2 regions of the Colwellia sp. Arc7-D genome follow, and region 2 is predicted to be linked to the other one. Evidence: riboswitches for the same ligand, from Rfam matches in the RefSeq annotation. Region 2 holds a riboswitch; the other holds the start of a gene.
What was found. Region 2 has a riboswitch for lysine ahead of dapA (4-hydroxy-tetrahydrodipicolinate synthase). Riboswitches for the same ligand answer to the same signal wherever they lie in the genome.
Positions count from the first base shown of each region.

Region 1 (16,725 bases), 1.6 Mb from region 2:
ACCATATGCATATTTTTATCGACCCAACCCCTGATGCTGCGAGTTCGTATGTTGAACGCGAGCGTTTGTTTAACTTACCGGGTTGTACGTGGGATGATTATAATAAAGATTTGCTTTCTGAAGGCGGTGCTATTTTCAGTCGTCATTCAAAATCAATTAAGTTGACCCCTCAAATTAAAAAAATGTTGGGTACGCAAAAGCAAACTATGTCTCCGCTTGAATTAATGCAAGCTATCTTAAAAATGCAGGTTGATCTGTTGTGGAATGGCGGCATTGGTACTTATGTTAAAGGCTCGAAAGAAACACACTTAGAAGTAGGTGATAGAGCTAACGATGCCTTACGTATTAATGGCGCGGATCTTAAAGCTAAAATAGTTGGTGAGGGCGGTAACTTAGGTTTCACTCAACTTGGGCGTATTGAATTTGGTGCTAAAGGTGGCCGAATAAATACTGATGCGGTTGATAATGCTGGTGGTGTTGATTGTTCAGATAACGAAGTTAACATTAAAATTTTATTAAACGGCTTAGTGCAAAATGGTGATTTAACCGTTAAGCAACGTAATAAAATTCTATACGACATGACTGACGAAGTGGGTGATATCGTTATTGACGATTGTTACCGTCAAACTCACTCATTATCAATCACTGAATTACGTGGTGGTGGACAGTTAAAAGAACAAGCACAATTTATTAGTGAATTAGACCGTTCAGGTAAGCTAGACAGAGCCTTAGAGTTTATTCCTAGTGATGAAGAAATTGCTGAACGTTTAGCATTAGGTAAAGGCTTAACTCGCCCTGAACTATCTGTGTTACTTGCTTATAGCAAAATGGTACTTAAAGAAGAACTGGTTTGTCCTGAAATAACGGACAATGAATATCATCAAAGTTTATTGATTGAAGCGTTTCCTAAGCAATTGCAAGCAAGTTACAGTGCACAAATGCAAGATCATCCATTACGTGCTGAAATTATAGCTACACAATTAGCTAATAATATTGGTAACGATATGGGCTTTAACTTTGTTCATCGTATGAAGGAAGAAACTGGCGCAACAACGTCAGAAATTGCTAATTGTTATACGATGGCAAGTGCAGTGTTTGAGCTTTCAGATGTTTGGAAACAAATCAGTGATTTAGATAATAAAATTTCTACTTCAATACAAACAGAAATGCTGTTTCAGTTACGTAGAACGGTTCGCCGAGCTACACGTTGGTTCTTGCGTCACCGTAATAAGTCACTCAATATTGCGCAGTCTATCGCTTTTTATCATGAAACATTTGTTGAGCTCTCTAACAATATTGCAAGCTTCATGATTGAAAAAGAAGCTGCACAAATTAAACGTGTTGAAACTGACTTAGTCAAAGCAGGTGTGCCAGAGTCTGTAGCACTTAGAATCTCACTATTGAGTACATTGTTCTCTGTGATGGATTTGGCTGAGATTTCAAAATCTGATGAAGTATCAACTGAACTAGCTACTGATCTTTACTTTAAACTTGGTGCAAGATTAGATTTACATTGGTTCTTAGACCAAATTACTTCTCAACCAGTGAATAATCATTGGCAAGCACTCGCAAGAGCGTCTTTCAGAGAAGAGTTAGATTGGCAACAACGTTCATTAACCTCTGTAATATTACGTGGTCATAAAGCTGAGACTGACGTAGATACTATGATTGAACGTTGGCTTGTAGAAAGCGCTCAACCATTAGAGCGCTGGCAACATATTTTGGCCGACTTTAGAATTGGTAAAACACATGAGTTTGCTAAATTCTCGGTTGCTTTACGAGAATTGATGTTGTTAAGTTTACACTGCGACCCAGTGAAATAAGTGTTAAGATCCCCGCCATGAGCGGGGATTTTTTTGTTTTAATTTTATATCAGGTCGATTTCTCGTACGGTTCTTATTACATTTAATTAAAGAGGTATTATGTTTTACTCAGCTATTCGTAAAGTGTTTTTTAAATTCGATCCAGAAGCAATTCACGAATTAACGATTAAAGGCTTTAAAGCAACAGGTGCTTCGCCGCTCAATAAGCTTTATAAGCAAACTATACCCCATAAGCCTGTTGAGGTTATGGGCATTAAATTCCCAAACCCAGTAGGGTTAGCGGCTGGACTAGATAAAAATGGCGAATGTATTAAAGCGTTTGAAGCTCTAGGTTTCGGCTTTGTTGAAGTTGGTACCGTTACACCACGACCACAACCTGGTAATGACAAACCTCGTATTTTCAGGCTACCTGAGGCTAATGCCATTATTAATCGCATGGGCTTTAATAATAAAGGTGTTGATTATCTTGTCGACCAAGTAATCAAAGCCAAATACAATGGTGTTTTGGGTATCAATATAGGCAAAAATAAAGATACGCCAGATGAAAACGCCAAAGATGATTACATTCATTGCATGCGCAAGGTTTATGATTTTGCTACTTATATAACGGTAAATATTTCTTCGCCAAACACACCCGGTTTACGTTCATTACAATATGGTGATGCGTTAAATGAGTTGTTATCCGCATTAAAATTAGAGCAAACAGCACTCGCTGAGCAATATGGAAAATATGTTCCTGTTGCTGTGAAAATAGCGCCTGACTTAAATGAAGAAGAAGTAAACTCTATTGCAGCGTGTTTAATTGCTAATAATATTGATGGCGTTATTGCTACCAATACCACGTTAGCTCGTGACAAAGTATCACACTTACCTTTTGGTAATGAGCAGGGTGGTTTAAGTGGCGCTCCTGTGAAAGAGCAAAGCACTAAAGTTATTCAATTGCTTGCCAAAGCATTGGATAATAAACTACCGATTATTGGTGTGGGTGGTATTGCTTCAGGTGAAGATGCTCAAGAAAAAATAGCTGCGGGTGCAAAGTTAGTTCAAGTTTATACTGGTTTTATTTATCAGGGTCCTGAATTAATTAAAGACATTGTAAAAAGCTTTAAATAAGCAGCATACCGAATAATATAGCTAAACTTTGCAGAACGAACATTTTAATAAAAACTTATTAAACATCGAATTACTTTAGTTAAAACAAAAAGGCCATCAACGCTTGTGTAGTTGATGGCCTTTTTAATATGTATTAAAAGCTAGTATTACTATTTTGCTAGGTGGACGATTAAGATTTACTGGCTAAAATAGCTTCTAAACGTTCCATACGCTCTAAAAGTAACTGTAAGCTAGTATCAAACTCATTCACTGTTGTGGCGGTAAACATTTGTTGTTTATCACGACTCTTAGCATTGGCATCTAAGGTGTCTAATGCCGACGATAACTTTTTAATTTCAGCTTTTACACTGTTGACGGCGATCATCTGCTCTGAAACAGCATTAATCGAAAATTCTGCTGCCGTAATTTTGTCTTTCAATTCACTTAAGGTATTACTGTGAAGGCTAGTAGTTTCAGAAATTTTATCTTGTTGTTGCCCCATTTTTATACTTTGTGAATTCAATTCTTTGATTTCTTTTTGATTTTTACGCCAAGCTGATGCCCAAAGTTTATCCATTTCAGAAAGTAATAATTCTGTTTTTTCGCCAATTGCTTCTAATTTAACTTTTAAAGCAATGGTAGATTCTCCCATCTCTTCGCCTGTAGCTGAGAGTTGGTTTTCTAATTGTTGTATTCGTTGCGAGCTAGACTCTACAACACTATTAACATTGACTTGTTGTTGATATAAGTACCAACCTGTACCTGCGAGTGCAACATAGGGCATTAACATTAAACATATTTTTGCCACAGAAGAAGGTTTTTTTGATTTAACAGCTTGCTGTGAATTGTCAGTTTTTTGTGTTTTTACTGAAGGGTCACGAGCAACTTTCACTTGATCTCGATCGATGTTAATTGTTGGTAATTCTGGTTCTACACGATTTGACAAAAGAGCATCCTACTAACGGTGGTTATAAAATTAATTGAATTATAAATTAAAGCATAAAGTAACTTTATAATATTTCTTAAATTTTGTACAAAAAAACCGACTAATAAGTCGGTTTTTATTTGATTAAACGTAATGTTAATTACGTTAGCTTTGATCAGTAACTGTCGTTATGAACACTTTGCACAGCTCGACCCGATGGATCTGCCATGTTAGTAAAGCTTTCATCCCAAGCTAATGCTTCTTGTGTGCTACATGCAACCGACTTGCCGCCTATAACACAATCAGCCGCAGTGGCTAAAGGAAACTTCTCTTCAAATACACAGCGGTAAAAGTAAGCTTCTTTACTATCTGGTGTATTTACTGGAAATTTAAAGCTAGCACTGGCAAGCTGTTGGTCAGTTACTTGTGATTCTACATAGGCTTTTAAACCATCAATCCACGAGTAGCCTACACCATCAGAAAATTGCTCTTTTTGACGCCATAAAATCTCTTTTGGTAAATAACCTTCAAATGATTCACGTAAAATCGCTTTTTCCATTTTGCCATTGCCACACATTTTATCTTCAGGGTTGATGCGCATCGCAACATCCATAAAGTTTTTATCTAAAAATGGTACACGTGCTTCAATGCCCCAAGCTGACATTGATTTGTTAGCGCGAAGACAATCGAACTTATGTAAACGATCAAGCTTACGTAATAATTCTTCATGAAACTCTTGAGAATTTGGCGCTTTGTGGAAATATAAATAACCACCAAAAATTTCATCAGCACCTTCACCAGAAAGCACCATTTTAATACCCATGGCTTTAATTTTTCTCGCCATTAAGTACATTGGTGTAGACGCACGAATAGTGGTTACATCGTAAGTTTCTAGGTGATAAATAACTTCTCTAAGTGCATCTATACCTTCTTGCTCGGTAAAGACAACACTATGGTGTATCGTACCTATGCTATCAGCAACGGTTTTTGCAGCAATTAAGTCTGGAGAACCGGCTAAACCACATGCAAAAGAATGCACTTTTGGCCACCAAGCTTCTGATAGATCGTTTTCTTCAATACGTCTAGCGGCAAATTTTTGTGTAATTGCAGATATTAAAGAAGAATCTAGACCACCAGAAAGTAATACACCGTAAGGTACATCAGTCATTAAATGACTTTTAACTGACTCTTCAAGCGCTTCACGAATTTTTTCTTTGCTGGTATTGTTATCTTTAATTGCAGAGTATTTTTGCCAGTTACGTTGGTAATATTTTTCAAGTTTACCCACGCGACTATCTAATACATGCCCTGGAGGAAACTCTTCTACTGTTTTACAAATCGGCATTAACGCTTTCATTTCTGAGGCAACATAGAAGTTACCTTCAGCGTCATAACCAGTATAAAGTGGAATAATGCCCATGTGATCACGAGCAATTAGGTAACTATTATCAACTTCATTGTATAAACAGAAAGCAAACATACCTTGAAGTTTATCGACAAAATCACTACCAAATTTTTCAAACATTGGAATAATAATTTCGCAATCAGACGCCGTTTGAAAAGGGTAATCAGGTGTATGCTGACTGGCTAATGTTTTATGGTTGTAAATCTCACCATTGACTGCTAAAACTTTTGTTTTATCAGTATTATAAAGTGGTTGAGCGCCATGTTCAGTGTCAACAATAGATAAACGTTCATGCACTAAAATTGCATGTTCATTGTTGTAAATGCCAGACCAATCTGGACCACGATGACGAAGTAAGCGAGAATATTCTAAAGCTTTAGGACGAAGTGCGTCTGCACCTGTTTTAATATCTAATATACAAAATATCGAACACATTGAAGTGCTACCCCTTTATATTTATTAATGACAAATTGTGTGATGGATACGTCAGCTAAATTAGCTGAACCGTAAATTGCGGTTTTATTTCAAAGTAAACCTTAAGCTGTTCACAGATAAATTATCGCTCAGCAAACCTGCTGTTGGTACACTTTGACAGTATTTGATAATAAATCAATAGAATTTTTACTCTAAAGTAATAAAAAACCATAATCACATGTGCTTTCGGAATAATAAACGCTAGTGTTAAAAAAATAGATACCTTAATATGTTGATGAAAATAAGCAAAAAATTCGTTTTTTGAACTTAAATTTACTCAAAATAAGAGCTATCAATGTTAAGCACTATAAAAAAAATAAGTATAAAGTCTTTGGCTATCGCTATATCACTAGGTTTAGTGTTTAGTGCTCAGAGTAATGTCGTTAATAATACTGAACTCACCGTTGAAGAATTACGCATAGATAAAGCCATTAAATCAATGCCTGATGTGGCATTAAGATTAAGTGCACGTGTCGACGAGTTCACTCAACAAGTAAATCAGGCCACTAATTATACCGTACTTACGCAGTTAGTTATCCGACATGGTACAGGGCTATGGCTTGATGCTAAAACATCCTTTAATCAATTAAATGATGTTGATGACCGTCCACTTTATTGGGCGCGCATACAAATGAGCAAAGCACTGCGTTCATCTAAAACATTTGCAGATCTTTTCTCTAATCAGCAAGAAAAACTATTGTGGTCACTTGAATTGATTTCACGTGGGAAAATGGATATTAAGTTTGATAAAAATACCGATAAAAAAATATTACTGACCGGCTTTGATCCCTTTTTTCTAGATAAGCACATTGATCAAAGTAACCCGTCTGGTGTTGTAGCGCTTTCGTTAGATGACATCGTGGTTAGCATGGAAGGGCAAACGGCAGAGATAGAAGTGTTAATTGTGCCGGTACGATTTGCTGATTTTGACCAAGGTATGATTGAAGAACTGCTCAAACCTTATATTGCTGATAAGTCAGTTGATATGGTGTTAACGGTTAGTATGGGCCGAGAAAATTTTGATTTAGAGCGTTATCCAGCATTAAGACGCAGCGCCAACGCCCCAGACAATCTTAATATATTAACCGGAGCGACAAAAAGTAACCCACTGGTACCTAAGTTACATAACGCTGAATTACGTGGGCCTGAATTTGTTGAGTTTAGTTTACCGATTTCGTCAATGTTAAAAGGGTCAGGTAAGTATCAAGTTAATGATAATCGAAAAGTATCGACCCTCTCAGGTGGTGCATTTAATGGTCAAGCACTTGTAGATTTAATCAAACAAACTTCGGTTAGCGGCTCAGGTGGCGGCTATCTTTCAAACGAAATTTCATATCGTAGTATATTGTTACGTGATCAGTTGAATCTAACATTGCCAGTCGGTCATATTCATACGCCAAGAATTAAGGCTTATGATCAACAAGCATTAACCGATATTATTAATCAAACAAAAAATATTATTACTCAGGGTGTTGCAGAATTATAATGGAGTAATAGAAACACCAAGGCCTTGTAATGTTTAATCATACCTAGAATAAATAGCCATTAAATAAGTTTTAGAATTCTAGGCAAGGCGCGTGCAAACAACATTACTCGTAGACTTCAAAATTGAGACAAAAAAAACGCTAACCTAGTTAGCGTTTTTCATTTCTGACTTCGTAATAATTACTCAATACACAAGTTTTGCTGAGTATTAAAAATATATAGCGCGTTAAATGTTATTCGTTACATCTACCGATAGCTTTAACATCTGGCCTGGTTGTAAATATTTATTACGATTAAGACTATTCCAACGCTCAATATCTTTGATTTTTACATTAAACTTGTCGGCAATGCGGGCAAAAGAATCTCCTTTGCGAACACGATAATGAATGTTTCGTATTATCGCTTTTTCACTAGGTGTTAAGTTTGTTGTCGAAACTTCTTTAACCGCATTTTTTTGCCAGATAACTAATTTTTGTCCTGGTTTAATGGTGTCTCTAGGTGCCATAGCATTCCATTTAGCAATGCTACGCGTAGAAACATTATAGGTACGGCTTAAATCCCAAAGCGTGTCACCAGACTTTACAATATGTATACGCTTTTCACCGGCTAACACTTTATTTTGTGTTTTAGCTAAACGTTGATTTTGTGATAACAAGTAACTATCTAGTGAGGCTGTTGCAACAGGTATTAATAAATATTTACCGGCTCTTATTTGATTACCTTTAACGTTATTAACTTGCCTGATTAAATCAATTTCTGTATTAAATTTTTGCGCTATTTTACCTAGACTGTCACCATTTTTAATTTTATATCGTTGCCAAGCTAAGCGCTCTTTTTTACCTAATTTTGCTAAGCCTTGCTCAAACTTCTCTATTTTATGGTTAGGCAATAGTAAATAGTGTGGACCGTCAGGATCTGTAGCCCAGCGATTAAACCCTGGATTAAGTCGCTGTAATTCTGTTAATGACAACTCAGCTAGTTGTGCTGCTTTAGCTAAGTCGAGTTGTGAGCCTATATCAACTTTGGTGATCACCGAGCTGTTATCAATTTCGTGTAACTTAATTTTGAGTTCATTGCTTCGCTTAACAATGTCAGCTAACGCAAGTAACTTAGGTACATAAGCACGGGTTTCTTTGGGTAAATCAAGTGACCAAAAGTCGGTAGGTAGATTTTTCTTTTGGTTTTTTCTAACCGCGCGTCTTACTCGGCCTTCACCAGAGTTGTATGCTGCTAAAGCAAGCATCCAATCACCATCAAAAAACTTATTCAAATATTTCAGGTAAGCAATTGCACCTTGAGTTGAAGCAACCACATCTCGGCGTCCGTCGTACCACCAATTTTGTTTCATACCAAAACGCTTACCGGTGCCAGGAACAAATTGCCACATACCAGAGGCACGACCATGTGAGTATGCAAAGGGATCAAACGCACTTTCAACAATTGGCAATAATGTTATTTCAATTGGGATGTCATTCTCTTCCAACGCCTCAACAATATAAAACAAGAAAGGTTCAGCGCGTTTTGCTACGCGTGTTAGGTAAGTAGGGTGTTTTACAAACCAATCTCGTTGACTAGCTACACGTTGATTTTCTGGAATTGGTAGTTTTAAATTACTGCGAATTCTCTGCCAAACATCATCAGAAAAATAGCTTTCTTGGTCGTTATTACCAAGGTCAACATTGCCATCGGCAATAGGGTGAATTACATCAATCGCTTCATCAACCAGTAATGCCTGATTTATCTCTCCAGCAGAAGCTACGTCAATGAGTGCTTCGGCTTCTAAATTAGTTTCATGATTATTCGATTGAGTTTGGTTCAATAATGATTGGCAACCGGACAACAAGAGAACGGTTGCTACAGATAGAGTTATATACTTCATGCGGTGTCTATTTGAATTTACTTGGCGCCAGTGTTACTTATTTAGTGCTGTTATTCAAGATTTGTACAATGAAAATACCTTAGAAATTGTCTTTCCAAGCACGAATAATGGTAAATGCATCTAATTTATTGTTAACAGCCGTTTCACTATACTCACCAGCACTGGTCATTAAACTTGCCTCATGGCTGCGCAAAAAAGGATTTATTTTCTTCTCAAGCATGATTGACGTTGGAATTGTCGCTATATTATTTTCGCGTTTTTGCAGTACTTGATTGTAATAATGTACCAGTTCGCTATTGCAAGGTTCAACGGTTAAGGCAAAGTTCAGGTTAGCTTGCGTATATTCATGTGCGCAATAGACGTGAGTGCGTTCAGGTAGGGCACTAAGCTTTTCTAAAGAAGACAGCATTTGTGCTGGTGTACCTTCAAATAGTCGGCCACAACCACCTGAAAACAAAGTATCACCACAAAATAAGTTATCTTCTGATAAATAAGCTATATGCCCACTGGTATGCCCAGGAAGATCAATTACGCTAAATTCAAAATCTAAGTCGGCTAACTTTACGGTATGGTTTTCATTTAAGGCAACATCACAGTGAGGTATATTTTCACTCTCTGGGCCATATATGGTTAATGGCCATTGCTTATTTTTGCAATACTCAACTAGTTTGTTAATACCACCAACATGGTCAGCGTGATGATGTGTGATCAAAATGGTTGATAATTGTAAGTTTTGCTGTTGAATAAATTCAATGCATACATTGGCGTCACCGGGGTCAACTAAAGCCATATTGTTACTGTCGTGTGACGAAATGGCCCAAATATAGTTATCTGAAAACGCTTTTATCATCGAAACTTTCATTTTAGTGGTGCTTTGAGTTTGCTGCATCTGTGGCTCCTGAGTATACTGACGATATGATTATACTGATTTTTCTAACTGTTTAATATAATGAAACCCGCACTAGCGTTTAGGCAACCTGATTTTCCAACATCATGGCAGCAATTGCCTAATGGTGAGCTCATTGTGGCTAATATTAATCAAACTCTTTCACCTTGGTGGTCAAAGTTTTTTGGTTATCATTTGCTGAAAATTGGTGCCTTGAGTGGCGAAGTCGACAGTTCACAAAGTCTAATTAAACATCAATTAACCTTAAGTAATCAAGCTGAGAAGTGTAACTTAGTAGGTGAAGTTGATGATTTACCATTACAAGAACATAGCGTTGATGTTTGCGTGTTAGCGCATGCGTTAGAGTTTTCGTTAGATCCACATCATGTAGTTCGCGAAGCTAATCGGGTATTAATACCTAATGGCTATCTTGTTATTACAGGCTTCAATCCATTTAGTTTAGTTGGATTAAATCAATTTATTCCCTATAGACGCAATAAAACCCCTTGGAATGAAAGACTATTTTCACCAATGCGGGTGAAGGATTGGCTCCATTTAATGGGGTTTGAAATACAGCTAGATCATCGCTTTCTACATTCAACTTTAGCTGGGCAAGTCACGCAAGGCGTATTGAGTAACCATTGGCATAATATTGCATCGCGCTACTTTCCAAGTTTAGGCTCTGTTTACGTTATTGTGGCGAAAAAAAGGGTATTACCTTTAACACCTATTAAACCTAAATGGCAACTCAGACCTCGCTTTGAACCTGTCAAAGTCCCTTCGATGAACTCATCGAGAAAAACAATAAATAAATTAACTAAGTAGTGATTGATTTTGTGTCATTATTTAACATAAATAGCTAATTAAGGTCAAAATTACCCCATGCAACTTCATGAATTTGAAAACTATTTAAACACCTTACTCAAACCTGAACAAATTAAAGACTTCTGTCCTAATGGTTTACAGATCCAAGGAAGTGATAATATTGCTAAAGTGATTACCGGCGTAACAGCAACTCAGGCATTAATTGATCAAGCTATTGCTGAAAAAGCTGATGCTTTAGTCGTACATCATGGTTTTTTTTGGAAAAATGAAAGCTATGTTATTCGCGGTATGAAACATAAACGCATTAAAGCGTTATTGGAAAATAACATCAATTTATTTGCCTATCATTTACCTTTAGATATTCACCCAATTTTAGGTAACAACGCCCAATTGGCTAAGTTATTTTCAATTAATAATGTTGCACCATTAGAGCAGGGCAATGCCTTAAGTGTTGCAGTTCGTGGTGATTTTACAGATGAACTGAACCCTCAAATACTTGAACAAAGAATCAATGAAAAGCTCAATCGTAAGTGTTTGCACATAGCGCCACCGTCTAATAAATTGATAAAAACGGTTGCTTGGTGCAGTGGTGGTGGACAAGGTTATATCGAGTTAGCCGCAGAGCTTGGTATAGATGCTTTTATCTCTGGTGAAGTTTCTGAACAAACCACCCATGTAGCACGCGAAATGGATATTCATTTCTATTGTGCTGGTCATCATGCGACTGAACGTTATGGCGCAAAAGCATTAGCCGATCATTTTAATGAGCACTTACCGGTAAAGGCCAAATTTATCGATATTGATAATCCTGCGTAAAGTAGGGTTTTCACTCATAAAGTTAGAGTAATGGTTTATGTTTAATTGTTTATGATTCAAAAGTAGTATTTAAGGTCAGTGAAATACTACTTTTAAGAGTGTGTATATTAACTTTTAAACCATTGCACTATGCGACCTAAGATTTCATGCCAAGCCATACTGGTTTGCTGTAATTTTTTCGCACTTGGAAGATAATACTGCCATGGTGTGAGATGATTATTTTTAACCCACGGACTTGCTGGGGCAGCAATAGCGTTTACACCATATTTTTCAAAATAAGCCATGGCCCTAGGCATGTGATAAGCACTTGTTACTAAAACAACATTTCTCTTGAGTACACGTGGCGCAATTAATTGTGCTTCTTCTTCCGTGTCTTGAGGAAAGTTTTCAGTAATAATTTTGTGTGCTGGAAGGCCTAACAGTACTGCAGCCTGTTTAACTTTTTCTGCATTTGAACTGATATCGCCACCTGAAAATCCTGAGGTAATTATTTGTGCTTCTGGATGAAGTCGATAAATACGGACAGCTTCAACTAATCTTGATAGCGAGCTAGAATTTAACTGACCAGTCGCAGGTAGCTCGTCAATCGTAGTATGACCACCTCCTAAAATAACAATATAATCAACAGGCTGCTTACTCCGTGTAAATACAGTGTAGTTGTCTTCTAATGGCGCCATAATCGCATCAGAAACAGGCGGTAAAGTAGACAGCGTTAACAAAGACGTTGCCATTATTAATGCGATAAAGCTGACCTTGGGTTTTATCCGGTAAAATATAATGGCGAAAATGAGCAATAATATAGTAATGCTAAGAGGCATTATTATTAAACTGATTATCTTTTTAAGTAAAAATATATCCATATCAAAATTCCAAATAGTTGAATTATTTCAATCTATTGAAGCATAACAATTAAGTCAATTTTTAGCAGTACCTATTTTTATAAGATGTTTTTTGTTTAGACGTCTAAAAGTCTGTTGATATTTAGTTTTAGATAAGGTTAAATACTCACGCTGAAAATTTGAATAAATTATATGAGGTTGTTGAGCTTTTATATTTGTAGCTAACAATGTTTATGATAATTTTCGCACCAGAAGAGGCGCAATTACCAGGTAAGTAACAAGAGGAGCCCATCCACTGACTGTTACCTAGGGGGATAATTGCCGAGAATGTTGATATTGGGTTATGTCACATTCGGTCACTAAGGCTGAATCCTTAGGGCTGTCACCGCTAAAATTTTTTAGCATAGGGTGGAGAGCTTCTGGCTGAAAAGTACCGTTCGAATAACTTATTAAATCATCGTTATTCGCTCTACACTCAGTCATGCTCTTCCTGTTAGTTATTTGCCTTTAAAATTTACTGAACGTTACAAAATATCACACAGTAAACAGGCTTTTAGGAAGATTATTTATGTTAAACTGTTATTATCTGCCGTTAAATACGGATGCTAGTATCATCGAAAATTTATCTCACTGTATTACTGCTAAAGTTCTACCAACTGCATGTCTGGAGAACTCACATGTCTGCTAAAGTCATTAATAATATTACCGTAGCAAAATTTGGTGGCACCAGTGTGGCTGATTATCAAGCCATGTTGCGCTGTGCCGATATCATTAAAAATAATACAGTTAACCGTGTAGTGGTGGTTTCAGCAAGTGCTGGGGTAACTAACCATTTAGTGCGCTTAAGCCAAGCAGACGTTCCTAGTGAAGAGCGTGAACAAATTATTGGTAATATCGCTGACATTCAATATGCGATAACACAACATTTTAATAAACCTGACGCTATAAACAGTGAAATATCAGCATTACTGATATCTTTGCGTACTTTTGCTGATCAACAAGCTTCAAATCACACCATGAAAAACAGTGATAATATCTTAAGCTTTGGTGAACAATTCAGTTCACGTATATTTGCTCAAGTATTACAAACTGTAGGCGTTAATGGTCATTACTTTGATGTTCGTCAAGTCATGAAAACCGATGATTTATACGGTAAAGCCCAAGTGGATTTATCGCAATTAGCCGCTAATGCTAAAACATTACTGTTACCGCTACTAAAAGATCAAGTTATTGTTACACAGGGTTTTATTGGTAGTGATCAGCAAGGTAACACCACAACGCTTGGTCGCGGTGGTTCTGATTATAGTGCAGCATTATTAGCTGAAGCTATTCAAGCGAGTAACTTGAGTATTTGGACTGATGTGGTGGGAATTTTTACAACCGATCCTCGCATAACCGATCAAGCGCGTTCAATAAACGAAATTAGTTTTGGTGAAGCTGCAGAAATGGCAACATTTGGTGCAAAAATTCTTCACCCGGCAACATTAATTCCTGCCATGCGCCAAGACATTCCTGTTTTTGTTGGCTCAAGTAAAGAACCTGACGCTGGTGGTACAAGAATACAGCGTAATGTTGAATCTAGTCCCACTTATCGCTCGATTGCACTGCGCCGTGAACAAACACTAGTAACCGTTAAAAGCCCACAAATGCTACATGCCAGTGGTTTTTTAGCAAAAGTTTTTACTGTATTAGCAAAGCATCAATTAAGTGTTGACCTAATCACTACAAGCGAGATTAGTGTTGCCCTAACGTTTGATAACCCCTATGGCTCTACACAAGCTTTGTTAACCAAAGCTGTAGTTGAAGAGCTTGAGCAACTTTGTGAGGTTAGCGTTGAACATGGCTTAAGTTTAATTGCGGTGATCGGTAATAAAATTCATGGCACTAAAGGTGTTGGTAGTAGCATTTTTGATAAAGTGAATGATTTTAATATTCGCATGATTTGCCATGGTGCAAGTAATCATAACCTTTGTTTCTTAGTACCAGAAGCCGATGCTAATCAAGTGGTAGAGCGTTTACACGATACACTGTTTAATGGTTAAGCTAGGCGTAAATATGCCGGCTAACTATTTTTAATGAGAGCTTTAATAAAAACTTTTAATTAAAATTAGACAAATACTAAACACTAAAAAGGGACATTTAACTGTCCCTTTTTAGTATTTATGTTTAAATTTTCTCTTAAACAATCGATAACTGTTTATTCGTACGGGAGAGGATCGGTAATATTATTATCAGCAAACGCTTCTAAGCGCTCTTGACACGCACCACATTTACCACAGGCTTTCTCACGACCGTTGTAACAAGTCCAAGTATCTTCATAACTTAAGCCCATTTTCAAACCATCGGTTAAAATATCTGATTTATTATTGGTTAAATATGGGCTAAAAATCTCAACTGCTTCGTAATTAGCTATTTTACAAACATCATTCATTTTCATCACAAATTCAGGGCGACAATCAGGATAAATGGCATGGTCGCCAGAATGTGCACCGTAATATACTTGTGAAGCTTTTACCGATACGGCATAACCTACCGCAAGTGAGAGTAAAATCATATTTCGGTTTGGCACTACGGTTGATTTCATGCTTTCAGCTTCGTAGTGACCTTCAGGGATCTCAATATCATCGGTTAAAGACGACCCGGCTAATATTTGGTTTATCGCCGAAATATCTATTACTTTATGAGCAACACCTAATTGCTGGCAAACTTTACTGGCGCAGGCAATTTCTTTCACATGTTTTTGGCCATAATCAAATGTTAAGGCATAAACTTCTTTACCATCTTTTAAAGCTCGGTTTAGTACCGTGAATGAATCCATGCCACCGGAAAAAATTACTACGACTTTATTACTCATATTTTAGTTCTCTTGAGGTATAATATAAAACTTGCGCATTCTACTCGAAATTATCTAAGCATTAAAGAAATGACCACACGTTATAAAATAAATGAATTGTTTGAAACTCTGCAAGGCGAAGGCTCGTTTACCGGCCAACCGTCAATTTTTCTTCGCTTACAAGGCTGTCCCGTTGGCTGTTCGTGGTGCGATACCAAGCACACATGGGAAATTCATCCAGAGTTAGAAATTAGCAGTAATACGCTATTAAGCAAATCAGAAGAAACTGAACAATGGTCGAATTTATCGTTAGATAATATTGCTGAAATATTCATTCAGCAGAACTATAAAGCTAAACATATTGTGATCACCGGTGGCGAACCTTGCATGGTTGATTTAACTGAACTGTGTTTATATTTTGAAGCATTAGGTTATAGCTGCCAGGTAGAAACATCAGGCACGTTTGAAATTAGAGTATCTGAGCAATGCTGGGTAACCGTTTCACCTAAAGTAAACATGCGTGGTGGCTACAAAATTTTAGCCAGTGCCATGCAGCGCGCTAATGAAATTAAGCATCCGGTCGGTACAGAGCAGCACATAGATGATTTAAAAGCATTATTGGCTGAACATAAAGTCGAAAACAAGCAAATTTACTTACAGCCTATTAGCCAAAAACAACGGGCAACTGAGCTTGCGATTGCCACATGTATTGAAAACAACTGGCGATTATCGGTGCAAGTACATAAATATATTGGTATTGAGTAAGATCATCATTAACTGCGTGTAGCGCAGTTCATCTTCATCTTCATTTTACGAAAATAATAGCAGTGTAATAACTGCTTTTTTTTGGTTTTTATTAGGCTCATATGTCTTCACATGTTGACTTTATATGTTGATTTTGAGTTCAAGTCATACTTAATTTAAGTGTGAATATACTACCTTAAATAGACCACTTTGCCATCATTACAGTCAATTATAAGGTCGAATTGGCATGAATGCAGAATTAATTAAGCTGAAAAAATCAACAAAAATTCATATAAAAAACCTACCACTTTAATGATGTTATATCTTCTCTAATAAACAATAAATTTGATCACTAAAGCAAGCTCCGTAAACTAAAATAAGTGGAAATTAGACTTTTTGATGGAGCAAATTGTAAATATAAATATGACCTTAAGTATCAAGGTTAATTTCTGCGTATAACGTTGGGATAAATTTTATACTCGTATGACGTAAAGATAGAAAGTGCAATAAAATATTATTCCCATATCAGAAACAAAATTTATTGCTAAATAAGCGTATTAATTAAAATTATTTCACACCGAATGTTCCGTAACATCTTCTATTTAAAATTTAAACAATAAAGTTAATTGTTAGTAGGAGAGAGAATGAATAATCAACATAGTGAGCGTTTAAAGGCTGTTAGAGCTGAAATGGGTCGAT
Region 1 is NZ_CP028924.1:2,319,706-2,336,430, reverse strand. Features, by position in the region: gene DBO93_RS10180 (NAD-glutamate dehydrogenase) at 1-1,823, shown strand, start outside; gene pyrD (quinone-dependent dihydroorotate dehydrogenase) at 1,923-2,936, shown strand; gene DBO93_RS10170 (hypothetical protein) at 3,106-3,861, opposite strand; gene asnB (asparagine synthase B) at 4,016-5,680, opposite strand; gene DBO93_RS10160 (hypothetical protein) at 6,015-7,205, shown strand; gene DBO93_RS10155 (LysM peptidoglycan-binding domain-containing protein) at 7,431-9,083, opposite strand; gene gloB (hydroxyacylglutathione hydrolase) at 9,163-9,972, opposite strand; gene DBO93_RS10145 (class I SAM-dependent methyltransferase) at 10,033-10,794, shown strand; gene DBO93_RS10140 (Nif3-like dinuclear metal center hexameric protein) at 10,852-11,610, shown strand; gene DBO93_RS10135 (ElyC/SanA/YdcF family protein) at 11,718-12,341, opposite strand; lysine riboswitch at 12,694-12,876, shown strand; gene lysC (lysine-sensitive aspartokinase 3) at 13,127-14,491, shown strand; gene queC (7-cyano-7-deazaguanine synthase QueC) at 14,647-15,303, opposite strand; gene queE (7-carboxy-7-deazaguanine synthase QueE) at 15,373-16,047, shown strand; gene DBO93_RS10115 (aminopeptidase P family protein) at 16,671-16,725, shown strand, end outside.
Region 1: another riboswitch for lysine. It lies ahead of lysC (lysine-sensitive aspartokinase 3); the one in region 2 lies ahead of dapA (4-hydroxy-tetrahydrodipicolinate synthase).

Region 2 (16,725 bases):
AGCACTTTTTTTACTCGCCTTAACAACCTATGGCATACTCGAATGGTTTGGTGCAGAAAAACAAACCAGCAATATTCTCGAAAGTGCCAATCAGCCAGAATTTATTGCTGAAAACCTCAACAGTGATGTTTACAAATCAACAGGCCCATTATCCTATAATGTTGAAGCCCAACGAATGGAACATTATGCTCAATTAGAGGTCACACACTTTGAATACCCACGTTACACCTTGTACCCAAAAAACAATAAACCGACTTGGCAAATAACCGCCAATGAAGGCACGCTATATAATAATAATCGTGTAAAATTAAAAAATCGCGTACGTTTAATCGCCACTGATGAAGAAAGTTTAATACAGGAAGTACACGGAAAAAATCTAGAAATGGACTTAAAAACAAATATTATCAGCTCAGAGCAAACAATCTTAATATTAGGTAAAGGATTTACTATGTATGGCTCAGGATTAATTGTAGACTTAAACACAACACAGATGACATTGACTGAACATGTACAAACCATTTATAAAAAAATTAAAAAATAACCTTATTTATTTTTCTGCATTTGCATTATTAATGCCGACAGTAAATGCTGAAAAATTCGATGTTGACCAAGAAATTAAAATTTCTTCTTCACGCCAAGCAGCTGATCTGAAAAATAAAATATTCAGTTATATTGATAATGTCATTATCTCTCAAGGTTCACTGACAATTAATGCAGAACTCGTACAGGTGATAACTCAAGATAAAAGCAATAATAAAATTTATATTGCAAAAGGTTCTCCTGCGACATTTGAGCAAACGCTGCAAGATGGTAGCCCTATCAATTTACAAGCCAATGAAATTCGTTATGAACCTGATTTGAATACGGTTGTTATTTCAGGTAATGCTTTGCTACGCCAAGAAGGTAGTGAAGTAAGTGGCAGTAAAATTACCTATAACTTCGAGACTGAATATGTCAATGCCGAAAGCTTAGAAAATGCTAAGGTTGAAACAGTATTGCAGCCAAAAAATAAAACTGAATTGCCAAAAAAATCTAAGGACAAGCAAGAGTAAATGTCTACTTCAACATTATCAGCCATTGGCCTTGCAAAAGCCTACAAAGGCAGAAAAGTCGTTAAAAACGTTAGCATGAAGGTTTCTGCTGGACAAATTGTTGGCTTATTAGGACCAAATGGCGCAGGTAAAACCACTTCGTTTTACATGATCGTTGGCTTAGTTAATAACGACAGTGGCTCAATTATTTTAAATGACGAAGATTTAACCTTATTGCCTATGCATGAACGTGCCCGCAAAGGTATTGGTTATCTACCTCAAGAAGCTTCAATTTTTCGTAAACTAACGGTTTATGACAACATAATGGCTATTTTACAAACCCGTAAAACGCTAACCGACGTTGAAAGAGAAGAAAAACTTGAGCATTTATTAGAAGAATTTAACATTGGTCATATCAAAGACAACCTCGGCATGAGCCTTTCTGGTGGTGAACGTCGACGAGTTGAAATAGCGCGAGCTTTAGCTGCAGATCCTAAATTTATTCTCCTTGATGAACCTTTTGCTGGTGTTGATCCAATTTCGGTAGGTGATATAAAAAAAATTATCCTACACTTAAAAGAACGTGGCATAGGTATCTTAATTACCGACCATAATGTACGTGAAACCCTCGATGTCTGTGAGCATGCCTATATTGTTAGTCACGGCGAGCTTATTGCCGAAGGTAACTCTACTGAAATACTTGCAAATCAACACGTAAGAGATGTATACCTTGGTGAACAATTCACGCTATAGTGAATAACAGACTTACTCGGTAACATACTAATGTACTTGAACAGGGAAAAGAAAACGTAAATGCGTCCTACTCTGCAACTCCGTATCGGACAACAATTAACGATGACCCCGCAATTGCAGCAGGCTATCAAGCTGTTGCAATTATCGACCTTGGATTTACAACAAGAAATTCAAGAAGCTCTTGAAAGTAACCCTTTACTTGAAGTTGATGAATCTCCCGACAACAATTCAGAAAACACCCCTGACAATTTAGAAGAAGCATACTCCGCTGGTATTGGCGATAGCGTAGAAATATCCTCAGATGGCAGCGAAGATTCTGTACCGACTATTGATGAAATAAGCTCATCAGAAGGCCTAGCAAAAACTGACATACCCGAAGAATTAAATAGTGATACAACCTGGGATGACAACTTTAGTGCCAGTGCGAGCAGTGGCGGTGTTGGTCATGCATCAGAAGATTATACCTATCAGGGTGAAACAAAAGACTCCTTACAAGACCATCTTATTTGGCAAATGGAACTAACACCATTTAGCGATACCGATAGAACAATTGCTATCGCTATTATTGAAGCTATAGATGATGCCGGCTACCTAACAGTTTCTGCAGACGAGATATTAGAAAGCGTAGGCATTGATGGTGTTGAACTTGATGAAATTGAAGTAGTGCTTAAACGGATTAACGTTTTTGATCCGGTGGGCGTAGCGGCTCGTTCAATTCCAGAGTGTTTACTTATTCAGCTCAACCAATTTTCAAAAGATACGCCTTGGCTCGCTGAAAGTAAGTTAGCGGTAACCGAGCATATCGAATTATTGGGTAATCGCGATTATCGCCAATTGATGCGAAAGTTACGCATTAAAGAAGACCAATTACGTGAAGTTATTCGCTTAATACAATCATTAGACCCTCGCCCGGGCGATAGTGTTATCAAGAGTGAAGAACAGTATGTTATTCCTGACGTGTCGGTTGAAAAGAAAAATGGTCGCTGGACTGTAGAGCTAAACCCAGACACAGCACCTAAGTTATCGGTAAATCAACAATATGCTGCCATGTCTCGCTCGATGAAATCATCAGCAGACAGTCAATTTATTCGCTCGAACTTGCAAGAAGCTAAATGGTTTATCAAAAGCCTTGAAAGCAGGAACGATACCTTGTTAAAAGTGTCCAATTGTATTGTACAGCGCCAGCAGGGTTTCTTTGAACATGGCCCTGAAGCTATGCGACCTATGGTTTTAAATGATATTGCCGAAGCGGTAGATATGCACGAATCGACTATTTCTCGTGTTACTACACAAAAGTATATGCATACACCCAGAGGCATTTTTGAGCTTAAATACTTCTTCTCTAGCCATGTAAGTACTGAAAATGGTGGTGAATGCTCATCAACCGCTATTCGTGAGTTAATTAAAAAACTTGTTGCCGCCGAAATACCCGCAAAGCCATTAAGCGACAGTAAAATCGCCGATATCTTGGCCGAACAAGGCATTAAAGTAGCAAGACGCACTATTGCCAAGTATCGAGAGTCACTCTCTATACCGCCGTCAAATCAACGTAAAAGCCTATTGTAGGCAACCTTAATCACCAAAAAAGAGGAATGAAGCTTATGCAAATTAATCTTACTGGACACCATGTCGATGTTACCGACTCATTACGTGATTATGTTAATGCTAAATTTGAAAAAATAGAGCGCCACTTTGAACACATTAATAATGTACATGTGGTACTAACGGTTGAAAAATTGAACCAGATCGCTGAATCTACTGTGCATTTAACGGGCTCGGAGGTTCACGCTAAGGCTGAACATAACGATATGTATGCATCAATTGATGCATTAATTGATAAATTAGATCGCCAAATTTTGAAATACAAAGGCAAAATCAACAAGCATTAGCGCCAAGTCGCTTTAGGTTTTATAAGTTTATGAAGTTGCAAGATATCCTAACCCCGGAATGCACTATTTGTGCAGCACCGGGTTCCAGTAAAAAACGTATTCTAGAATACTTAAGTAGTCTGGCCGCTGAAAAATTGGTTGAACACGATACTTTTCAGCTACTAGAAAGCCTAGTTAAGCGCGAAAGAATGGGTTCTACCGGCATAGGAAATGGCATAGCGATACCGCATGGACGTTTAGATAATTCTACCCAACCCATTGCGGTGGTTATTACCACAGAAGAGCCGATAGATTTTGATGCGATAGATAATCGTCCTGTGGACATTTTTATTGCTTTATTTGTGCCCGAAAATGAATGCCAAAATCACCTGTGTACATTACAAAGTATCGCAAAAATTTTTCGTGAAAAACAATTTTGCAAACAAGTGCGTAAATGCCAAAGTAACCAAGAGCTGTTTCAGCTAATCCAACAGGCGAGTTAAGTCCCCATGAAGTTAATTATAGTCAGTGGTCGTTCAGGATCAGGTAAAAGTGTTGCATTACGCGTATTAGAAGATCTGGGCTACTATTGTGTAGATAATATACCGGTTAATTTGTTACCCGCTTTAATTCATACCGTCATTAATGATTATGAAAATGTTGCCGTCAGCCTAGATGTTCGAAACCTACCTGCTGACCCTAACGATGTACCCGAAATTATAGAATACTTACCTAATGCCGTAGAGCTAAGTTTACTTTATTTAGATGCCGACGATAGTGACCTAATCCGTCGTTTCAGCGAGACACGACGCTTACATCCGCTAATTAGACAAAATATAGCCTTAGACCAAGCCATAGCCTTAGAAAAAAAGCTTCTTGAACCTATCGCAAGTCGTGCACATTTATATATTAACACTAGCCAGCTATCACCACATCAGCTAGCCGACTTAGTTAGAGAGCGTATACTAGGTAAAAAATCGGGTTCTATGGTGGTTGTTTTTGAATCTTTTGGCTTTAAACATGGCGTACCACAAGATGCAGACTATGTATTTGATGCGCGATTTTTACCTAACCCATTTTGGGATAAAGAACTTAAGGGCTTCACCGGATTAGATAAACCTGTGCAAGATTTCCTTGCTAGCCAACCTATTGTGACAAAGTTTATTTGGCAAATAAATAGCTTCATGATGACCTGGTTACCGCATCTAGAACGAAATAATCGCAGTTATATTACTATAGCGGTTGGTTGTACCGGCGGTATGCATCGCTCTGTATATATCACCGAATTACTCGCAAATAATATGCGTAAAGAACGTAAAGACGTGCAGTCTCGTCATCGCGATTTACCTGTTGCCACAACGTAACTTGCTATGAGCACACAAGCCAGCCGTTATGTTCTCATCATCAACAAGCTTGGGCTTCATGCCCGAGCGGCTTCTAAACTCGCACAATTAAGTCAAAAGTTTACCGCAAAAGTCACCATTGAATTAGACGAAAATCATGCCGACGCCAACAGTATTATGGGCATAATGCTGCTTGCAGGTGCACAAGGTAAAACCGTTAAGGTAATTGCTACGGGTGAAGACGCTGAATTAGCACTCGAAGAAATTTGCCAACTTTTCAGCAACAAATTTGATGAAGCCGAGTAGCAAAACTCATATTTATTGTCGGCACCGTTAAGTCAATAAAAAAGCTGCGAAATATCGAAAATTACGGTAAACTCAACGCGTTAAATATTAACATTCGATACCATATAAAATAATGAATTAGCTAACTTATCGTTAAAGTTGGGAATTTAGCACAATCGAATTACCTCAAGCATATTCATTCTCGGCTTTGCCTGTAAAGTCGAAATGCATTACATATTCATTTAGTCGAATTTTCACTCATTTGGTATAATTTAATAGAAAGTTAATAATTGTCATTTATCATCGGGCTGTTTAACTTTTTTGGTTAATTTTTTTGGTTCAAGTTTACGAGACTAAAGTAACCTTAATTAACCTCAAAATAATGTAGTTTTCAATTATATATGGCGTACTCACACGTTAATTTGATTGTAATGCATAATATTCAGGTGCTAAATACCATATTAAACACCTGACAGTAAGTTCAACATCCTTAACAGTTTTCGTTTTGTAGCGGCAAAAGGTAAAAGTATGCCGGAAGTTTCCGAACAAGAATATAGTCACCAACGCCTCCAGCAGGTTAACGATGCCCTCGATAGCGGTATGTTTGTCTATGTCCGCAAGTTATTGCAAGACATGCCAGCTTACGACCTTGCCTTACTTTTAGAGTCATCTCCGACCAAAAGCCGTATGGCTCTTTGGCAGTTAATTGATGCCGATCATCATGGTGATGTTCTTGAAGAGCTAAACGAAGAAGTTCGAAAAGGTATTCTAAAAAACATAAATCCAGAAAAACTAGCTGCTGTTGCAGAAGGGATGGATGTTGATGATTTAGCCGAAGTTTTTCGAACATTACCTGACAGTGTTTACCAAGAAGTGCTTAACGCGATGGACTGGCAAGATCGCAGTCGTGTAGAAGCAGCACTTTCATTCGAGGAAGACACAGCCGGCGGTATTATGAATACCGATACTATATCCATTCGTCCTGATGTGACAGTGGATGTGGTGTTACGTTACTTACGCTTACGGGGTGAGTTACCCGAAGCGACTGACTCTTTCTATGTTGTTGACCGTGAAGATCATTTCATCGGCGCTGTTTCATTATCATCCATAGTAACAGCGAAAGCAGAAACCATTATTTCTAGCCTCATAGATAAAGATATTCAGGCAATTACTGCTGATATGAATGAAAAAGATGTCGCGAAACTCTTTGAGCGTTACGATTGGTTTTCTGCTCCAGTTATCGACCAAGAAGGTCGACTACTCGGTCGTATTACCGTTGATGATGTTGTTGATATTATTCGTGAAGAAGCCGAACATTCCATGATGAGTATGGCGGGTCTAGATGACGAAGCTGATACTTTCGCCCCGGTACTAAAAAGTACGCAACGTCGCTCTATTTGGTTAGGCGTAAATTTAATTACTGCGCTTATGGCTGTTGCCGTTTCGAGTATGTTTGAAGGTATTTTAAACCAATTAGCCATTTTAGCTGTGCTTAACTCGCTTGTGCCTAGTATGGGGGGTGTTGCGGGTAATCAAACGTTAACACTTGTTATTCGTGGTATGGCGTTAGGGCATGTTGGTGAAAGTAACTCACGCATTTTATTATACAAAGAACTAGCCATCGGTTTTTTTAATGGTTTAATTTGGGCGGTGTTAATTGCCTCTGTGGTCGCTATATGGCAACAAAACCTCATGTTAGGTGCCATTATCGCTTTTGCGATGTTAATGAATATGACCGCAGCCGGTATTGCTGGTGTTACTGTGCCATTAATGCTGAAAAAGATGAATATTGATCCCGCATTAGCCGGTAGTGTTATTTTAACTACAGTTACCGACGTTGTTGGTATCTTTGCCTTTTTAGGCACAGCAACATTAATGTTAGGGTAACAAAAAAGCTGACAGTTTTAAGCTGTCAGCTTTCAGTAAATACAAAAGATAGTTGTAAGTTTAAAGCTGTAAGCGATAGGCGAGATAAACTCTCTTTTTACTGACAGCTAATAACTTGAAACTCGTCCGTTTAACTTCCTGCCACTTGCATTTCATTAATAATAATAGAACCTGTGCGAATACTACCACGCATATCGGTATCGTTACCTATAGCGACAATACCAGAGAACATATCCTGTAATTTTCCGGCAATGGTAATTTCATCAACTGGATAAGCGATTTCACCATTTTCAACCCAAAAGCCTGCTGCACCTCGCGAATAATCGCCAGTAACCACATTAACACCTTGCCCCATCAGTTCAGTTACTAACAAGCCTGTGCCTAGCGTTTTTAACATCGCATCAAAATCACCGCCTTTACCTTCACCTTGCATGCCGAGATTCCAGTTATGAATACCACCTGCATGCCCAGTCGTTGTCAGCCCCATTTTACGTGCCGAATAACTGGTTAAAAGGTAGGTAGCTAAGTTGCCATCAGTAATTATTTCACGATCAACAGTAGCTACGCCTTCGGCATCAAACGCTCCACTTGCTAAGGCTTTTTTCAAATGCGGACGTTCACTAATACTTAAAAATTCAGGAAATACTTGCTTACCAATGGAATCCATCAAAAATGAAGATTTTCGATACAAGTTACCACCACTAATAGCAGCAATAAAATGTCCAAACAGCGTATTGGCGATATCAGCACGAAACATAACAGGGACTTTAGCCGTGGCTAATTTACGTGCACCTAATCTTGATAACGCTTCAATAGAAGCTTGTTGACCGATTTTAGCGGCACTTTCCATCGCATTAAATTCACGACTCACGGTATAAGCGTAATCGCGCTGCATGTCATCACCTTCATTGGCGATCATCACACAACTTAAACTGTGACGGGTACTTGGATAACCTACGATCTGCCCATGGCTATTACCGTAAACTTTAAAACCTTCAAAACTTGCTAATGTCGCGCCATCTGAATTAGTAATGCGTTTATCATAAGCCAGCGCTGTATCTTCACACTCTTTCGCTAAGCTAATCGCCTGCTCTGTGGTTAATTTATGAGGATGATATAAGTCTAAATCTTGCGGATCCATTGCAAGTAGCTCTTTATCAGCCATACCTGAGCATTCATCAACAGAGGTATACTTAGCAATATTCACAGCAGCTTCAATCGCTTGTTTTAAAGCTTGTTCAGACAAATCGGCTGTTGATGCACTACCTTTACGCCCTGCTTTGTAAACTGTAATACCCAGTCCACCATCATTAGTGAACTCAACGTTTTCAACTTCTCCTAAACGAGTACTAACACTTAGCCCTTGCTGGCGGCTCATTGCGACTTCAGCACCATCGGCTCCAAGTGATTTAGCCATAGACATGGCATCATTTACACGTTTTTTAACATGCTCTATTTGCATTTGGATACTATCAGAATCGCTCATAGTTAAATTATTTCTCATATTTTTTGATACAATTTACAGGAATGTTTTTTGCTGCTACTGCTTTGTTGTATACTATAGGTAATTATCACTTTAATACTTAACATTATGCCCCACTCTGCCAACGATATCGATGAATTAGAAGAAGAATTACTGAGTAAATCGGAAATAAAACGCGAAATGCATCGACTGCAAGATTTTGGCCTTGTCATCGTCAAAATGTCGAAACATCAACGCAGTAAATTACCGTTAACGGATGATTTAAAAGCCGCAATGTTATTGGCCGATAAAATAACCAATAAACATGAAGCCTTACGTCGTCATGTGCGTCATATAGCTAAAATATTAGCTGAGACGGATCTTGAGCCCATTAAGCAGGCGATGGATGTTATGGCTAATAAACATCAGCAAGAGTCTGTGAAGTTTGAAAAACTCGAAAAAATGCGTGATGATCTAATAGCCGAAGGCAATGAGCCCATTGAGGCTTTATTAGCAGAATATGACAATATGGAAAGACAAAAGCTTAGACAACTCGTACGTCAGGCGAAAAAAGAGCACAGCGCAGAAAAAGTAGGTAAACATAATCGTGATTTATTTGCTTACCTGAAAGCGCATGTAGTTTTTTAAATAAATATTGAAAATCTGCTAAAAAAAGACGCCTTAATTTATCATGAATTAAGGCGTTTTTGTTTTTCAGATCCTGACATTATAAAATCGTATACTTACTAAATACTTTATAAAGTTCAGTACCTTGATTCACACTCGCTGATGCAAAATGCAGAATAGGAATAACACTGTGATCAAAATTGATATAATGCAATGGATCGCCGTCACCATAATTGTCCATTCGAAGAATACGCGCTAAAGGTTCGCCTGCAGGAAGCGGTTGCCCGAACTCAGCAAGGTAATCCACCATGCCACCCATGGGCGAATAAAGTGCTTTGTAATCTTTTAATAAGCAACTATATCTTGTCATCGTTTTTGGCTGATACTGCTGACTATTAATCGCCCCTTGGTATTGTAAATAACTTAAAATACCTAAAGCGTCTTCATGGGCAACATCTAAATCAATTTGCTCTTGTGAACCCAACTCTACAGTAAAGCTTTCTTTGATAACCGCATTCTCACCTTGATTTTCATCGGTTTTGGTTATTGGAAAGTCTCGGCCTAATTCTGCAAATTTTAGCTGTAAATACCACCAAGGACAAAAAGTCGCTTCATCAAGTGCGCCATCAAAGCCATTAGGAATAAATAACACGTGTGGAATATCAAAATATTCAGCACTTGGTCGAGCATAGTCTGGACAATACAAATGTTTACTCGAAATTGGCCCCGTATGCAGATCTAACACAAGGTCGGCCTCCAGTGCGAGCAATTGCAACTGATAGGCAATTCGTTGACCTGTAGTAATACCATAAACATTGTGATTGAGTTTTTGCGATAATTGCTTAACCATTAATGCTTGAAATGCCTGTGCTATTTCGGCATTAGACTGGTTTAAATGTGCCTTAGCAAACGGTTCGATAATACTTTCATCGAAATGATACATACGATTCCAGTTCTCACCGGTAATAGGATCAAATCGACCTAAGGTATATTCACCATTTTTATGATTACAGCCTACAGGATTCGCATAAGGTACTAAGGTGATACTGCCATTTAATTCAATATGTTTTAATTGTTCCAACAATTGAAAAATAACCGCGTTACCCTGCACTTCTGCGCCATGCATATTTGCTTGAATATACACATTAGGCCCCTGACCATTACCTTTAATACGATAAACTGGCACAGTAAGTGTTGCTCCACTGGCCATTTCACCAACATGCATAACTTCTTTACTAATTAAATTCATAGTTAACCTTAAGTTAGGCCTTGACCATACTAACGTAAATACCAAGTAGCAGGTTGAGCTGCACGCACTTGCTCTATTTTACCTTGCTGAAGAACATATTCAGCAGCTATTGGGTGACAAAGAAAAAATGGCATACTTTCAGTAAAACCATAAGCCCCTGCCAAACCAAAAATTAATTGGTCATCAATGCCAACATCATTGGCTATTGCCAAGGTACCGAGTTTATCTAAACTAGTACAAAGTGGGCCATGTAAATCGAAATAACTCTCGCTTGCTTGAGACTCTCTAAGCATAGCTACAGGAAAAGGCTGTTCGGTAATCGCAGGGCGAATTAAATGATTAATACCACCCGAAAGTACCAATTGCTGTTGGTCGAAGTTTTCTTTCCGATCAACAACAGAGGTAACATAATAGCCCATTTCGGCAACCGCAAAGCGACCTAGCTCCAACCAAAGTTCACTAACGCCAGCTCGGGCTTTTATTTTGGCTAAATCAGCAACAATATTATCCCAATGCAAGCTTTGGCCTGTTTGCAGATAATCTACACCTAAACCACCACCTAAATCTAAAACCTCTAGCGTCATTTCTAATTGTTCTGCTAATGATAACAACGGCGTAACCATTTGTGACCAAAGCTCGAACATGCGTTCATTACTTAGCATATTCCCCCATTGGAATATATGTAAGCCGTTAATGTTTAAGGCTAAAAAATCACTTACTTTGATGGTTTGCCATTCTTGGCACGATAAACCAAAGGCGGTTACTTCATTACCGCCTAATGGATTTTTCTCACCTTCATCCCACTGGAGCTGAACTCTTAATAATACTTGCGGTCGACAAGACAACTCAGTCGCAGCTTCATTTAGCCATTGCAATTGGTTCAAGCTCTCAACAACAAAGGTACGAACCCCTTGTGTTAAAAACGCTTTCATTTGCTGTTTCGACTTTGCTGGTCCGGTATTAAGAATACGCTCAGCCTGCACATTTTGCGCAAGCACTTGTGTGAGTTCTCCTTGACTGGCAACGTCAAAATTAAAACCTTGCTGAGCTAACGTCGTGATCACACGTGACAATGGGTTTGCTTTCACTGCAAACCACAGTTTAATCACATCTTGTTGCATCAACGTTGACAAATGCTGTGCTAGATAATCTAAATCGTAAAGAAAAAATCCCACTTCATCTTGATCAACCTCAGCGCCATTTTTCAGTGCGTTACGATGTTCGTTCAGGGGTTGAATTACAGACGGTCTTAGCCAATTTGGCCGAGTTGCTGTGTTTAACATTGCAGTCATTTTTTTTCCTAGCGCAGCACAGATTCAAGTTCTAAAGCGGCATTACTTTTTTCATCACGATATTTAATAATTATCGCACAGGCCATATTCAATCCTTGCTCTTCCGCCCAAGCACCTTTAACAGGTCGCGTACCCGGAACCACAACCGCATTTTCAGGAATGTCAGCGCCTTTCTCTAGCATGATGTTATTAACACAGTCATAAACTGGCACCGATGCAGACAAAGAAACACCTGGCGCTAATACCGCACCTTTTTTCACAACAATACCTTCAACAATAATCACGCCAGCACTTAAAAAGGCATTATCTTCAATAATCACTGGGCTAGCACCAATAGGCTCAAGTACACCACCAATTTGCACAGCGGCAGACACATGCACATTTTTACCTATTTGTGCACATGAACCAATTAATGCGTGGCTATCAACCATAGTACCAGTATCAACAAAGGCACCAACATTAATATAGGCAGGCGGCATAATAATAACGCCCGGCGCTACATAAGCACCTCGACGAACCGATGATCCACCCGGTACCATTCTCACTTTATCAGCAACAACAAATTCACGTGCGGGTAGGTTATGCTTATCAACAAAACCGCGATAAGCACCGTCAAATTCAATATTTTCTCCGGCTTTAAATGCCGCTAGTATTGCTTCTTTGACGTTGGTATTAACTTGCCAAGTACCATCGCTATTTTGTTGTGCTGCACGTGTTTTGCCTGTTTCTAAATCTGTTAATGTTTGTTGCCAAGTCATGAATTTACTTCTCGAAGGTTAGTTGATGTTAAATAATGATGTTGATCAGCACTTTCAGTGCTTTTAATCGTGTGAGCATGCGCTAAAGGGTTACTACTGTTAGCCTCTAACCATTGCTGAATTTTTTGATGAATATCTTGTAGGCCATGTTGCTCAGAAATTTCTTCATGGCATAAGGGTAAGCGCAGTTTTGCAGTACTGATTATGTTCAAATCAGCCATTAAAACTTTTACCGGTATTGGACTTGCGACCTGAAATAATGCTGCAATCGCTTTATGCCAAAGCGGAAACAGCCCTTCATTTTGATAAGCTAACGCCATTGCTACGTACTGTCGAGTAGCCACTGGCCATACGTTTGCACAAACTGATATCAAGCCTTTAACATTAACGCCGGCAAGATAAGGCATCATGGCATCTTCGCCACTATATATTTCAATGTGTGGACAATGTTCTTTGTAGGCAAGTAACTTATTAAGATCGCCACTGGCTTCTTTTAACGCCCAGCAATTTTTATGGTTTTGAAGTTGTTGTATGGTAGATATCGCGACTTCAACACTGCTGCGCGAAGGCACGTTATAAAGCATACAAGGGAAATTAGCGGCATCCAGTAGGCTTTTAAACCATAACGTTTGCCCGACAGGACCTGGTTTTGCATATATTGGACTACCGAGTAAATATGCATCTATCGGTAAGGTATTGCATTGTTCTATCCAGGCAAGTTGCTCGTTAAGGTTATAACCTCCAACAGCAACCATAATTGGCACTTGCAAGGGCATAGCACAAACGTATTCAACAATACTTAAATGTTCTTTAGCCGTTAGGGCAAGGCCTTCACCTGTACTGCCTAGAAGTAAAATGCCATTTTTAGCAGCGTTTTGCTGTAAAACAAGTTTACGCAAACTGTCAAAGTCAATGTCATCATTGTCAAAAAGAGGGGTTACTAGGGCTGTCCAAACCAAAGGCCGGTCAGTTAATAACTGATTTTCTATAGAATTATTTTGATTCATTTCTCTCGAACTCTTGTCGTTCGGAGAACTTTTAGGCGCTTGTATAGACAAAATTTCAAGGATGAAACTTGGCCTTTACAAAGGCCAGAAGCTCTCCACCTATAAGGTGACAGTTGCAAGGATTCAACCTCATATTAAACGAACTAATTTATAGCCCGTAAAATAAAAAATTTAATTGCTATCTAAAAACAATTAAGCTTTTACAACCGACAATTACATCATCAAAAATATAATTATCTCGGCGTTATACCCCCTCATTATTACTCAATAGAGTTTGATCTCTTCACAATAACTACCTGATTAACGCGCCTCTTCTGGCCCTTTCATCGTTGCTATTAATACTTACATATCAATAGCACAGGAATAAGGGACTGCAATATTAAAACATTTAAATATAAGGGCAGTCAATAGACGTCTAAACGTATATTGACAATTACTACTAACTATTTATTTTTACTAAGTTTATTTCTTTTTCTAATACTAAAATTCTATCTTGGCCCCAATAACTACTCTTGCCATAACTAAAACTGGGTACGCCCCAAAGGTTTAAGTTAGTCAATTCAACTTGGTTTAAGTCTGCCCATTGCTGCCAATCGTGTTGCTCTTGGTATCCATACCCATCCTCAACATTTAAAGATAAGTCTTTATAAATAGTCTCAATATGCTCAGGATTAGCTAAATCAATACCATTAACATAAATAGCCTTGAAACACGCGAGCATATACTCAAGCGCTTTGCCTTGCTGCTGAGCCCATGCAAATAAACGATATGCATTCATAACTCCAACCCCGAGAGGATCGGTAAAGCCATTAAATTCAATACCTAATTTTTTAGCTTCGCGCAAAGCATCAAGATAAATATATTTCTGCTTAACGAGCGGCATAGCCGCCCCTCGCATTAAAAGCGGTAAAACAGGTTTTATTACTAATTCTATTTTATATTGTCCTGCTAAATTAATGGCTTGCACAAAACCCAAATAAGAATAAGGACTACGTAAAGACAAATATATCACCAAAGGCTCAGACACTGCATTGGCTGGTTGAGCAGCATTAATATCAACTATTTTATGTGGAAAATTTTGTTGATTAACAGTTTGGTTCAATTGGTTTTTTCTCATTAACGCTTCAGTTAAATCATCTACTAAGGCAAGTTTTTTTAGCATGTTTTCAAAATGATATAACCTTTCAACGCCAACATACCAACTGCCAGCAAACAAAATACTTGCTGGCGCATAATGCCCTTTGGCTTTTAAACGCGTTTGGTTTTTAACTTGGTGATTTATCGTGGGTGTTGAGGTTTGAAAATGCTCGCTAAATTGATTTCCCCAGGTATTTATAAAAATTTGTTCAGCATTGGCAATATTATTTACTTTGAACTGCCAAATCTGTTGACCTGTTGTTAAAGAAGCAGAAGTAGGCTCATCTTTGATGTCAACAAGTTGATATTTTTCGGCTATTAAATTAGCGTCTTTAATCGCCCATTGTCGATAAAGTTTTGGGCAAATGGTAATACCGGGTAACGTTCCCCAGATAAAAAGTACTTTAAAAGTAAGGTGATAATTTACCGCTAATCGAGATAGCATTTGCACTAACATAAAGCTATGCGGGTCATTTAGTGAAAGGTAAACTTCAGCTTGTGCTTTTTGGCCTAAAAATCGCCCAATTAAAAAATAACGAAAAACCAGTGCTTTTGCTCGACAATGACTTTGAAGCCATTTTATTTTTAGTCGCAATAACATTTTATTAAAAATAGTTAATTCCCTTAGGACTAATGATGGCGAGATAAATAAATTCGCGTAGAATGCGCCGCATTATGACATATTAATTTTAACGGGATAAATGAAATATACTCAAATAGGGTAATTCCTTTAGACTAATTTCATTTAAAATCATTACAAGGCTTGTTGCAATCAGATTTCAAACAATAGGCTTTTGTAAATTAACAATATATTTATGCACACGGGCAATTAAATGGCTACAAGTAACATTAACCAATTATTGATACGCAATATAGACGCTTTATCAGCAACAAAACCTCTCTTGGTCAATATTGCAGACGATGGTTTTATTACCCAATACCTCAGCCAGCATAGTCATGCCAGCATAGATAGTTACCATACAAATTATGCCCAGTATAAAACCTGTCAGCAACTTAACAATGCGAAAGTAAACGCTCATTTTTGTGTTGAATATGTCGCTAAAAATAAGCATGACATGGCGATTATTCATTTCCCAAAAAGTAAGGCCGAATTCGGATTTACTCTAGCGATGCTCGCTGAATCTATGACTGAAGATGCCACTATCGTTATTGTTGGCGAAAATAAAAGTGGTGTAAAATCTGCTGAGAAACTTGGAACAGATTACCTTGAGTATTGCAATAAAGTTGATACCGCTCGTCATTGCTTAATGCTTATCGCTAAATTTAAACCGCTACTTCCTAGTTTTGATCTACAAAGCTTTTATAAGTATTATCCAATTGAAGTACAAGATAAAACGTTAAAAATTGCCGCATTACCCGGTGTATTTAGTCAAAATGCTTTAGATACCGGTACAGAAGTTCTATTAGCACATTTACCAGAGAAGATGACAGGAAAGGTGTTAGATTTTGGCTGTGGTGCCGGTGTTATTGCAGCTTATATAGGTACTGTTTACCCAACAACTCAATTAACCTTGGTTGATGTTAGCGCTTTGGCATTACACTCAGCGCAAACAACATTAGCTTTAAACCAATTAAGTGGAAAATATATTGCATCAAACAGCTTGTCTGATGTTCAAGATAGCTATGACTTTGTGATATCGAATCCGCCATTTCATCAAGGGGTAAAAACGCATTATGCTGCAACAGAGCAGTTTTTATCCGAGATAAAACAAAATTTATCCAGTAAAGGCAGCATTACTATTGTCGCGAATAGTTTTTTAAAATACTTACCGATCATGGAGAAGGCCATTGGTAACACAAAAACTATCGTCATTAAAAAAGGTTTTGCTATTTATCAATGCTACTTAAACACCCGAAAATAAAAATAACTAAGACAAAATGATTGTTGAAAGCAATAAGGTTTTCTACAATCATCTTATAGTCATAATTAATGAGTACAGTATTGCATGCCAATAACCCAACCTGTTTGGTCTATTCGTCGGATTTGCCTAATATCAATGATCGG
Region 2 is NZ_CP028924.1:3,891,106-3,907,830, forward strand. Features, by position in the region: gene lptC (LPS export ABC transporter periplasmic protein LptC) at 1-541, shown strand, start outside; gene lptA (lipopolysaccharide transport periplasmic protein LptA) at 573-1,052, shown strand; gene lptB (LPS export ABC transporter ATP-binding protein) at 1,053-1,784, shown strand; gene DBO93_RS16875 (RNA polymerase factor sigma-54) at 1,845-3,350, shown strand; gene hpf (ribosome hibernation promoting factor) at 3,386-3,673, shown strand; gene ptsN (PTS IIA-like nitrogen regulatory protein PtsN) at 3,703-4,155, shown strand; gene rapZ (RNase adapter RapZ) at 4,162-5,016, shown strand; gene DBO93_RS16895 (HPr family phosphocarrier protein) at 5,023-5,301, shown strand; gene mgtE (magnesium transporter) at 5,809-7,167, shown strand; gene pmbA (metalloprotease PmbA) at 7,298-8,629, opposite strand; gene yjgA (ribosome biogenesis factor YjgA) at 8,759-9,277, shown strand; gene DBO93_RS16915 (succinylglutamate desuccinylase/aspartoacylase family protein) at 9,357-10,505, opposite strand; gene DBO93_RS16920 (PLP-dependent decarboxylase) at 10,535-11,797, opposite strand; gene DBO93_RS16925 (2,3,4,5-tetrahydropyridine-2,6-dicarboxylate N-succinyltransferase) at 11,806-12,555, opposite strand; gene dapA (4-hydroxy-tetrahydrodipicolinate synthase) at 12,552-13,562, opposite strand; lysine riboswitch at 13,643-13,884, opposite strand; gene DBO93_RS16935 (DsbA family protein) at 14,002-15,294, opposite strand; gene DBO93_RS16940 (methyltransferase) at 15,533-16,582, shown strand; gene DBO93_RS16945 (HAMP domain-containing sensor histidine kinase) at 16,667-16,725, shown strand, end outside.